DNA from 3 places in the Enterobacter sp. TMH.L2 genome. Region 3 is predicted to be linked to each of the others. Evidence: predicted binding sites of a transcription regulator. Region 3 holds the regulator's gene; each other region holds the start of a gene.
The links. Region 3 encodes CRP, which controls carbon source genes, mostly activating them, when cyclic AMP is high. Its sites were predicted from a motif close to ATGTGANNNNNNTCACAT; they were not measured.
Positions count from the first base shown of each region.

Region 1: the regulator CRP is predicted to act here: its motif matches at 1,332-1,349, upstream of ACREYP_RS07280 (ABC-F family ATPase).
Region 2: the regulator CRP is predicted to act here: its motif matches at 1,981-1,998, upstream of idnD (L-idonate 5-dehydrogenase).

Region 1 covers NZ_CP193791.1:1,517,862-1,520,998, reverse strand. Annotated here, with positions in the region: gene ACREYP_RS07280 (ABC-F family ATPase) at 1-1,293, opposite strand, end outside; gene ldtB (L,D-transpeptidase) at 1,532-2,446, shown strand; gene ACREYP_RS07270 (CidA/LrgA family protein) at 2,617-3,018, shown strand; gene ACREYP_RS07265 (CidB/LrgB family autolysis modulator) at 3,015-3,137, shown strand, end outside.
Region 2 covers NZ_CP193791.1:38,635-41,771, forward strand. Annotated here, with positions in the region: gene ACREYP_RS00170 (LysR family transcriptional regulator) at 1-77, shown strand, start outside; gene ACREYP_RS00175 (hypothetical protein) at 163-774, shown strand; gene ACREYP_RS00180 (HAD family hydrolase) at 962-1,636, shown strand; gene idnD (L-idonate 5-dehydrogenase) at 2,061-3,092, shown strand; gene idnO (gluconate 5-dehydrogenase) at 3,117-3,137, shown strand, end outside.
Region 3 covers NZ_CP193791.1:227,664-230,800, reverse strand. Annotated here, with positions in the region: gene ACREYP_RS01050 (phosphoribulokinase) at 1-771, shown strand, start outside; gene ACREYP_RS01045 (OsmC family protein) at 808-1,212, opposite strand; gene crp (cAMP-activated global transcriptional regulator CRP) at 1,525-2,157, shown strand; gene ACREYP_RS01035 (YccS/YhfK family putative transporter) at 2,220-3,137, shown strand, end outside.

The DNA.
Region 1 (3,137 bases), 1.3 Mb from region 3:
GTCGTCCTGGCTGAACAGTAGACGACCCAGGATGCTGCGCACCGCCTGTTCGTCGTCGCCTTCCTGCTTCCACTGACTCATCCAGTCAAAGACGGTCAGATCGTTTTCGAACTCGTATTCGTGATCCTGGGCGTAGTAGCCAATCTGAGCATTTTCAGACCACTTCACGCTGCCGTTTTCCGGGGTCAGCTCGCCGACCAGGGTTTTCAGCATGGTAGATTTACCCACGCCGTTGGCACCCAAAATGGCAATCTTCTCGCCCACTTCCAGCAGCAGGTTGAAGTTTTTAAACAGCGGGCCGTTCTCAAACCCTTTGGTCACGGCTTCAACTTCAAGGGCGTTACGGAACAGTTTCTTATCCTGCTCGAAGCGGATGAACGGGTTCTGACGGCTGGACGCCTTCACTTCATCCAGCTTGATTTTATCAATCTGACGGGCACGGGAGGTGGCCTGGCGAGATTTGGAGGCGTTGGCGCTAAAGCGGCTAACGAAGGATTGCAGGTCTGCAATCTGCGCTTTCTTCTTCGCGTTGTCCGCCAGCAGGCGCTCGCGAGCCTGAGTTGCCGCCGTCATGTACTCGTCGTAGTTGCCAGGGTAAACGCGCAGCTCGCCGTAGTCCAGGTCAGCCATATGGGTGCAGACCATATTCAGGAAGTGACGGTCGTGCGAGATAATGATCATGGTGCTGTCGCGTTCGTTCAGCGTCTGCTCCAGCCAACGGATGGTGTCGATGTCCAGGTTGTTCGTTGGTTCGTCGAGCAGCAGGATGTCCGGGTTAGAGAACAGCGCCTGCGCCAGCAGCACGCGCAGCTTCCAGCCTGGAGCGACTTCGCTCATCGAGCCGTAGTGCTGCTCCAGCGGAATGCCCACGCCAAGCAGCAATTCACCGGCACGCGCTTCTGCGGTGTAGCCGTCCATCTCGCCGTATTTCACTTCGAGGTCGGCAACTTTGTAACCGTCTTCTTCGCTCATCTCAGGCAGGGCATAAATGCGGTCGCGTTCCTGCTTCACTTCCCACAGCTCGCCGTGGCCCATGATAACGGTGTCGAGTACGGTGAATTTTTCGAAGGCGAACTGATCCTGACGCAGCTTACCGATACGCTCGTTTGGGTCGAGAGAAACGTTGCCAAGCGTTGGCTCTAAGTCCCCGCCGAGGATTTTCATGAACGTGGATTTGCCGCTTCCGTTCGCGCCAATCAGGCCGTAACGGTTGCCGCCGCCAAATTTAACGGAGATATTTTCGAACAGCGGTTTGCTGCCAAACTGCATGGTAACGTTGCTGGATACAAGCACTGGTATGTCCTGGAGAAATAAGTTGTCGAGATTTTGGAATGTGATTTCGGCCACATTATGCCATAACTATGATAAAGGGTCGCCCCGCATCTTCACCGTACAATAGTTAATCAGTGTGAAAAAATTGTGATTTCATCCACATCTGATTTCCCAGATGAATGTAATGCACATATAATGCGCGGCTGAATCGTCCATGAACACTCACTAGCTGGCCCGTCTGGCATAACACTCGCATAACATGAATATGAAATTACGCTCGCTTTTACTGGCTTTTGTGGCTGTCGCGTCTTTCTCTGCTTCCGCCGTGACTTATCCGTTACCGACTAACGGCAGCCGCCTGGTTGGTGAAAACCAGGTTATCACTATTCCTGAAGGCAGCACCGCGCCGCTGGAAGAGTATGCCGCACAGTACCAGATGGGTCTGTCTAACATGCTGGAAGCTAACCCAGGCATTGACCCGTACCTGCCAAAAGCCGGCACCATCCTGAACATCCCTCAGCAGCTGATCCTGCCTGACACCGTGCATGAAGGGATTGTGATCAACAGTGCCGAAATGCGCCTCTACTATTACCCGAAAGGCACCAACACGGTGATCGTGCTGCCAATCGGTATCGGCCAGCTGGGGAAAGATACCCCGATCAACTGGACCACCAAGGTAGAGCGTAAGAAAAATGGCCCAACCTGGACCCCGACGGCGAAAATGCACGCGGAATACGCCGCAGCCGGTACGCCGCTGCCAGCCGTTGTTCCCGCTGGCCCGGACAACCCAATGGGCCTGTACGCGCTGTACATCGGTAACCTGTATGCGATTCACGGCACCAACGCCAACTTCGGTATCGGTCTGCGCGTAAGCCACGGCTGCGTGCGTCTGCGTAACGAAGACATCAAGTTCCTGTTCGACAACGTGCCGGTTGGCACCCGCGTTCAATTCATTGATGAGCCGGTAAAAGCCACCACCGAGCCAGACGGCAGCCGCTACATCGAAGTTCACAACCCGCTTTCCACCACCGAAGCGCAGTTCAACTCCGATGAAATCGTGCCGATTAAACTGACCAGCAGCGTTCAGCAGGTGACCGCTCAGTCCGACGTTGACACCACCGTTGTTGACCAGGCGATTCAGAACCGTTCCGGGATGCCGGTTCGTCTGAACTAAGTCCAGCAGTTTGCAAAATAGCGGCCTCCGGGCCGCTTTTTTATTGCCCGAAATCCGCCCGACAACCTTCACGCAGGGAATGTTTGTTATGCTGATAATTCATGATGTGATGGATAGCACAATTTTGAGTTTAATTGTATGATGAATGCGTTTCTTAAAGGGTAACCTCCATGCGCAACTCGTTCACGATAATCTGGCAGTATCTTCGCGCTTTTGTCTTAATTTACCTGTGTTTATACGCCGGTATTTTTGTCGCCTCTTTACTGCCTATCGTCATTCCCGGCAGCATTATCGGCATGCTGATTTTGTTTGTGCTGCTGTCGCTGCAGATCCTGCCGGCGAAGTGGGTAAAACCCAGCTGCCATTTGCTGATTCGCTATATGGCCCTTCTGTTCGTCCCCATTGGCGTGGGCGTGATGCAGTATTACGACGTGCTGAAAGCCCAGTTTGGTCCGGTGGTGGTGTCCTGTTTGATCAGCACGCTGGTGGTGCTGGTTATCGTGAGCTGGAGCTCACATCTGGTACACGGTGAAAGAAAAGTGATTGGTGAAGGCGAGGCAGAGAAAAAATGATGCACTTTATATGGTGGTCTTTACCGTTAACGCTGGTGGTGTTTTTTGCCGCCCGCAAGCTGGCCGCCCGGTTGAAATCCCCGCTGCTGAACCCGCTGCTGGTTTGCATGGTGGTGATC
Region 2 (3,137 bases), 190 kb from region 3:
GGGAGCGCACGCCGCTGATTAAGCGCCTTATTCGCTTCGCAAAAGAGCACGTTTCGGGTGGGTCAGGAAACGTTTGAACACACTCTTTCACCCCCGGGATTCATTTGGCGGTTACGCTTGATCCAGAGCAGTCCTTACCCTGACCTGAATCCTGGAGAAAGCATGATCAAGCCTCGTTTGTTTATCCCGGCCCTAAGCCTCCTTCTGCTGAGCGCTGGCGCTGCTGCGGCGGACAATGTCATCACCCCGGTGCGCGGCACCATTGATGCAGTCAATGATTCGTCGCTGCAAATCACCACCCGGCAGGGCGAAAAACTCTCCGTTGGCCTGACGGACAACACCCGAATCAACGGCGTGAGCGAAGCGAAGATGAGCGATATCAAGCCCGATAGCTTTATCGGCACCGCCGCCGTGCCGCAGGCGGACGGCACGCTGAAGGCGCTGGAGGTACACGTTTTTGCCCCGAGCCTGCGCGGTTCCGGGGAAGGGTTTAATCCGTTTGAGTCCGCCAACGGCCAGGTGAACACCATGACCAACGGCACGGTCGGCACGCTGGTAAACAGCCACGGGCGCACGATGACGGTGAAATTCCACGGCCAGCAGAAAACCGTGCAGGTGCCGGACGACGTGCCGGTGGTGCTGATCAGCCCCGCCGACAAATCCGTGCTCAAGCCGGGCGTGAAAGTGGTGCTGTTTGCCACCAAAGATGACAAAGGCCAGGCCGTCGCGCGCGGGATTTCTGCAGGGGTTAACGGGCTGACGCCGCCGATGTAATTTGTGGTGATTATCAGAACAGTGGCGACATCTATACAGAGGACCTGTCAGTAAGCTTTACAGGTTGAATCATTGATCTGTATTTCCCTTCTCCCTTTTAGGGAGAAGGTGGTTGCCCAGGTGAACAATAAATAACGCCCATGTATGATGCTCCGCAGACCATCAGACTCCTGTGGAGAGCACGTCATTGACAGCACAAACGGGCGATATACTTTTTAACGGCCAGCGCTTTTCGGCCTTCTTCTTTGATATGGACGGCACCATTCTGACCTCCATTCGCGTGGCAGAACGCATCTGGGGTGAGTGGGCCGTGCGTCACGGCATCGATCCGGTCGCTTTCCTGCCCACCATTCACGGCGTGCGCGCGGTGGAGACGATTGCCCGCCAGAATCTACCGGGCGTGGATGCCGAAGCCGAAGCACAGCGGATTACCGAAGCTGAAATCGCCGATGTGGATGGCGTGGAAGCCATCGGCGGCGCGCGAGAGTTTTTGCAGGCGCTGCCGATGGATCGCTGGGCCATTTTTACCTCCGCCCCAAAAGCGCTGGCGCTGCGCCGCATTCAGGCCGCCGGTTTGCCTGAACCCAAAGTCATTATTGCGGCGGAAGACGTCCGTCTCGGTAAACCCGCCCCGGAGGGCTACCTGCTGGCGGCGGAAAAATTGGGCGTAAACGCGGCCGACTGCCTGGTGTTTGAGGATGCCCTGCGGGTGTACAAGCCGGTGAAGCGGCAGGCGCAAAAATCTTTGTCATTTCCGGCACCAACGCTCACCACACCGGGGAGCTCTCTCGTTATACCGGCGCGGAAAATTACGATGCCCTGCGAGTTGAGGCCGACGGCTCGGGTATTCTCTTGCAGCTAAGCTAATTATTCAGGCTCTCTTTTGTGGCAGAGCCTATTCAAGGTGATTGACAGATTCCCGGCCGATGAGTGCCGGGTTATCTCTTTCATTCTCATGGGTAATTAAAAATATTACTCTACTTTGTAAATAAATAATTCATACTTTTCATGATGGCTAATATTTGATTTGCAGAACGTTCATGTATTTTTCTTTTAAAGGTTTTTGATGTTTTTTATTTATTTATCAGAATTCTCAGAAGCTATTTTTTTATTTTCCGCATTACATCGCCCCATCCCTGGCGCCAACCGCTAAGAACTAAAAGGTGCGTCACGTTATGCGTAACATCCTTCTGTAACAGCCTTTAAGTGTGATTTTCATCACAATTATGGGCAGGTAAAAGCCTTTAAATAGCGCTGAGTTTTACCCGCTGACTATTGAGGCATTGATGAAAATTAACACTGAATCCTGTGTGATCTCAGGCAAGCAAACCGTTTCCGTTAGCCATCAGGAAATTGAGTGGAATAATAAAGGGACGTTGCTGAAGATTTCCCGGGGAGGCATTTGCGGGTCCGATTTGCATTATTATCAGGAAGGGAGGGTCGGCAACTTTGCCGTAAAAGCCCCAATGATTTTAGGCCATGAAGTTATTGGCACGGTAGTGCATACCGATTCTCCTGAATTACATGAAGGGCAGACGGTCGCTATTAATCCATCCAAACCTTGTGGCCATTGTAAATATTGCCTTAGCCAGGAAGAAAATCAATGCACAACCATGCGCTTCTTCGGCAGCGCAATGTACTTCCCACACGTTGACGGCGGCTTTACCCGCTTTAAAACCGTCGACTGCGCGCAGTGCGTTCCCTATCCCGCTGAAGCGGATGAAAAAGTGATGGTGTTTGCCGAGCCGCTGGCGGTGGCCATCCACGCCGCGCACGAGGCGGGAGATCTGCAGGGCAAGCGCGTGTTTATCTCCGGCGTAGGGCCGATTGGCTGCCTGATCGCCAGCGCGGTAAAAACGCTGGGAGCGGCAGAAATTGTCTGCGCCGATGTCAGCCCGCGCTCGCTTTCGCTGGCCGCGCAGATGGGCGCCGACACGCTGGTGAACCCGCTGCACGATAGCCTGGACGGCTGGAAAGAGGAAAAAGGCTACTTCGATATCAGCTTTGAAGCCTCCGGCCACCCTTCTTCAGTAACCACCTGCCTGGAAGTGACCCGCGCCAAAGGCACCATGGTGCAGGTGGGAATGGGCGGCGCAGTGCCGGAATTCCCCATGATGATGCTCATCGCCAAAGAGATTTCGCTGAAAGGCTCTTTCCGCTTCACCACGGAGTTCAATACGGCCGTTTCCTGGCTGGCTAACAAGGTGATTAACCCGCTGCCGTTGCTGAGCGCAGAGTATGCCTTTACCGACCTGGAGCAGGCGCTGATCTTTGCCGGGGATAAAACCCAGGCCGCGAAAGTCCAGCTGGTTTTCTGAGGCCTGTTAATAAGGATTAAGGCAATGAACGATCTTTTTTCACTG
Region 3 (3,137 bases):
CTGCGCGCCGCTGAAGTTGAAGGCGACAGTTTCCACCGCTATACCCGCCCGGAAATGGACATGGCTATCCGCAAAGCACGCGATGCTGGCCGCCATATTAGTTACTTTGGGCCAGACGCCAACGACTTCGGGTTACTGGAACGAACCTTTATCGAATACGGCCAGACCGGCAAAGGGCAAGCGCGTAAATACCTGCATACCTACGATGAAGCGGTGCCGTGGAACCAGGTGCCGGGTACTTTTACGCCCTGGCAGCCGCTCCCGGAGCCCACTGACGTCCTGTTTTACGAAGGCCTGCACGGCGGTGTAGTCACCCCTCAACATAACGTCGCCGACTGCGTCGATTTACTGGTAGGCGTGGTGCCCATCGTTAACCTGGAATGGATTCAGAAACTGGTGCGCGATACCAGCGAACGCGGCCATTCACGGGAAGCGGTGATGGATTCCGTAGTGCGCTCCATGGACGATTACATCAACTTCATTACGCCGCAGTTCTCACGTACCCATATCAACTTCCAGCGCGTTCCGACGGTAGACACCTCTAACCCGTTTGCCGCGCGAGCCATTCCGTCGCTGGACGAAAGCTTCGTGGTCATTCACTTCCGTGGGCTGGACGACATCGACTTCCCTTATCTGCTGGCAATGTTGCAGGGGTCGTTTATCTCCCACATCAATACATTGGTGGTACCGGGCGGGAAAATGGGGCTGGCGATGGAGCTGATCATGGCCCCGCTGGTGCAGCGGCTGGCAGAAGGCAGGAAAATTGCCTGATGGCGTAAGGGCGGTCTGTATACCGCCCTTTTCTACTTAGGTTTCAATAATTTCGTAGCTGTGGCTAATCTCTGCGGCTTTCTCCAGCATCAACGTCACCGAGCAATATTTCTCTGCGGTCAGCTCAACGGCGCGGGCAACCGCACTTTCTTTCAGCTCTTTCCCGGTCACAACAAAATGCAAATGAATGCGGGTGAACAGACGAGGTGCTTCTTCACGACGTTCGGAAGTCAGTTTCACCTCACAATCCGTCACATCATGGCGGCCTTTTTGCAGAATCGACACCACGTCAATTGAGCTACAACCGCCCGCGGCCATCAGCAGCATTTCCATCGGGCTTGGCGCTTTATCCCCGGAGTCCCCGTCCATCAGAATTTGGTGGCCAGAAGCGGATTCGCCGAGGAAGGTCATGCCTTCCACCCATTTAACACGTGCCTGCATTTTACCTACTCCCGTAATAAAAATTTCTTTCAGATTACGCGTCTACGTGAAAACTGGCAACGTAAGGCGATCCAGGTCATGCTGAAACGAGACAATACAAGACACTAACCAAAAGCTATGCTAAAACAATCCGGATGCTGCTGCGATACAGAGACGTTTATGCCGTAAGCAGAGGAAACGACTAATTACAGGCCGCAGGGTTAACCTGCCCGCCAGCTCCCAGGGCTTGGGAAAATTTCACGATTGCAACGCCAGACAAGAGGTTCCGCGTCTTGTCTTTGGTAGCCAGTTTATAACAGAGGATAACCGCGCATGGTGCTTGGCAAACCGCAAACAGACCCGACTCTCGAATGGTTCTTGTCTCATTGCCACATTCATAAGTATCCGTCGAAGAGCACGCTGATTCACCAGGGTGAAAAGGCGGAGACGCTGTACTACATCGTCAAAGGCTCCGTAGCTGTTCTGATTAAAGATGAAGAAGGCAAGGAGATGATCCTTTCTTATCTGAATCAGGGTGATTTCATTGGTGAATTAGGTTTGTTCGAAGAAGGCCAGGAGCGTAGCGCCTGGGTTCGCGCCAAGTCAGCCTGTGAAGTAGCTGAAATTTCCTATAAAAAATTCCGTCAGCTGATTCAGGTCAACCCGGACATCCTGATGCGTCTTTCTTCCCAGATGGCGCGCCGCCTGCAGGTAACTTCTGAGAAAGTTGGCAACCTCGCCTTCCTCGACGTGACCGGCCGCATTGCTCAGACGCTGCTGAACCTGGCTAAACAGCCGGATGCCATGACCCACCCGGACGGGATGCAAATCAAAATCACCCGCCAGGAAATCGGTCAGATCGTGGGCTGCTCCCGCGAAACCGTTGGCCGTATTCTGAAAATGCTGGAAGATCAGAACCTCATTTCCGCCCACGGTAAAACGATTGTCGTTTACGGCACCCGTTAATTAGCCCTTATAAAGGCGTGTCGCTTCGGTAACACGCCTTTTTTGTCTCTACAATTCAGGCTATGTGGAAGAGATTAATTTACCACCCAGAAGTTAACTACGCGCTGCGGCAAACGCTGGTGCTGTGTCTTCCCGTGGCTGTCGGCCTGCTGCTTGGCAGCCTGCAAAACGGCCTTCTCTTCTCGTTAGTTCCCGCCTGCTGCAACATTGCCGGGCTGGACACGCCGCACAAGCGCTTCTTCAAACGATTGATCATCGGCGGCAGTCTGTTCGCTCTCAGCAGCCTTATCCTGCAGCTTCTGCTGCTTTACACCCACATCCCGCTGCCGGCGATATTGATCGTCATGGCTCTGCTGCTCGGTGTGACGGCAGAAATCAGCTCACTTCACGCCCGCCTGCTGCCCGCATCGCTGATCGCCGCTATTTTTACGCTCAGCATGGCCGGGAATATGCCGATCTGGAAGCCCATGGTGCTCTATATCTTCGGCACCATCTGGTACGGCGCCTTCAACTGGTTCTGGTTCCGGCTATGGCGTGAACAACCGCTCAGGGAGTCGCTCAGCCTGCTGTACCGCCAGTTGGCAGATTACTGCGAAGCAAAGTACAGCCTGCTGACCCAGCATACCGACCCGGAAAAAGCGCTGCCGCCGCTGCTGGCCCGCCAGCAAAAAGCCGTCGACCTGATCACTACCTGCTACCAGCAGCTGCATATGCTATCGGCCAACCAGCAAAACGGCTACAAGCGTCTGTTACGCGCTTTCCAGGTTGCGCTGGATCTGCAGGAACACATTTCGGTTAGCCTGCATCAGCCTGAAGAGGTGCAAAAACTGGTCGAGCAAAGCCATGCGGAAGCCGTGATCCGCTGGAATGCTCAAACCATCGCCGCGCGCCTGCGCGTGCTGGCAGACGATATTCTTTACCACCGCTATCCAACGCGCTTTACCATGGATAAGCAGATCGACGCCCTGGAAAAAATCGCC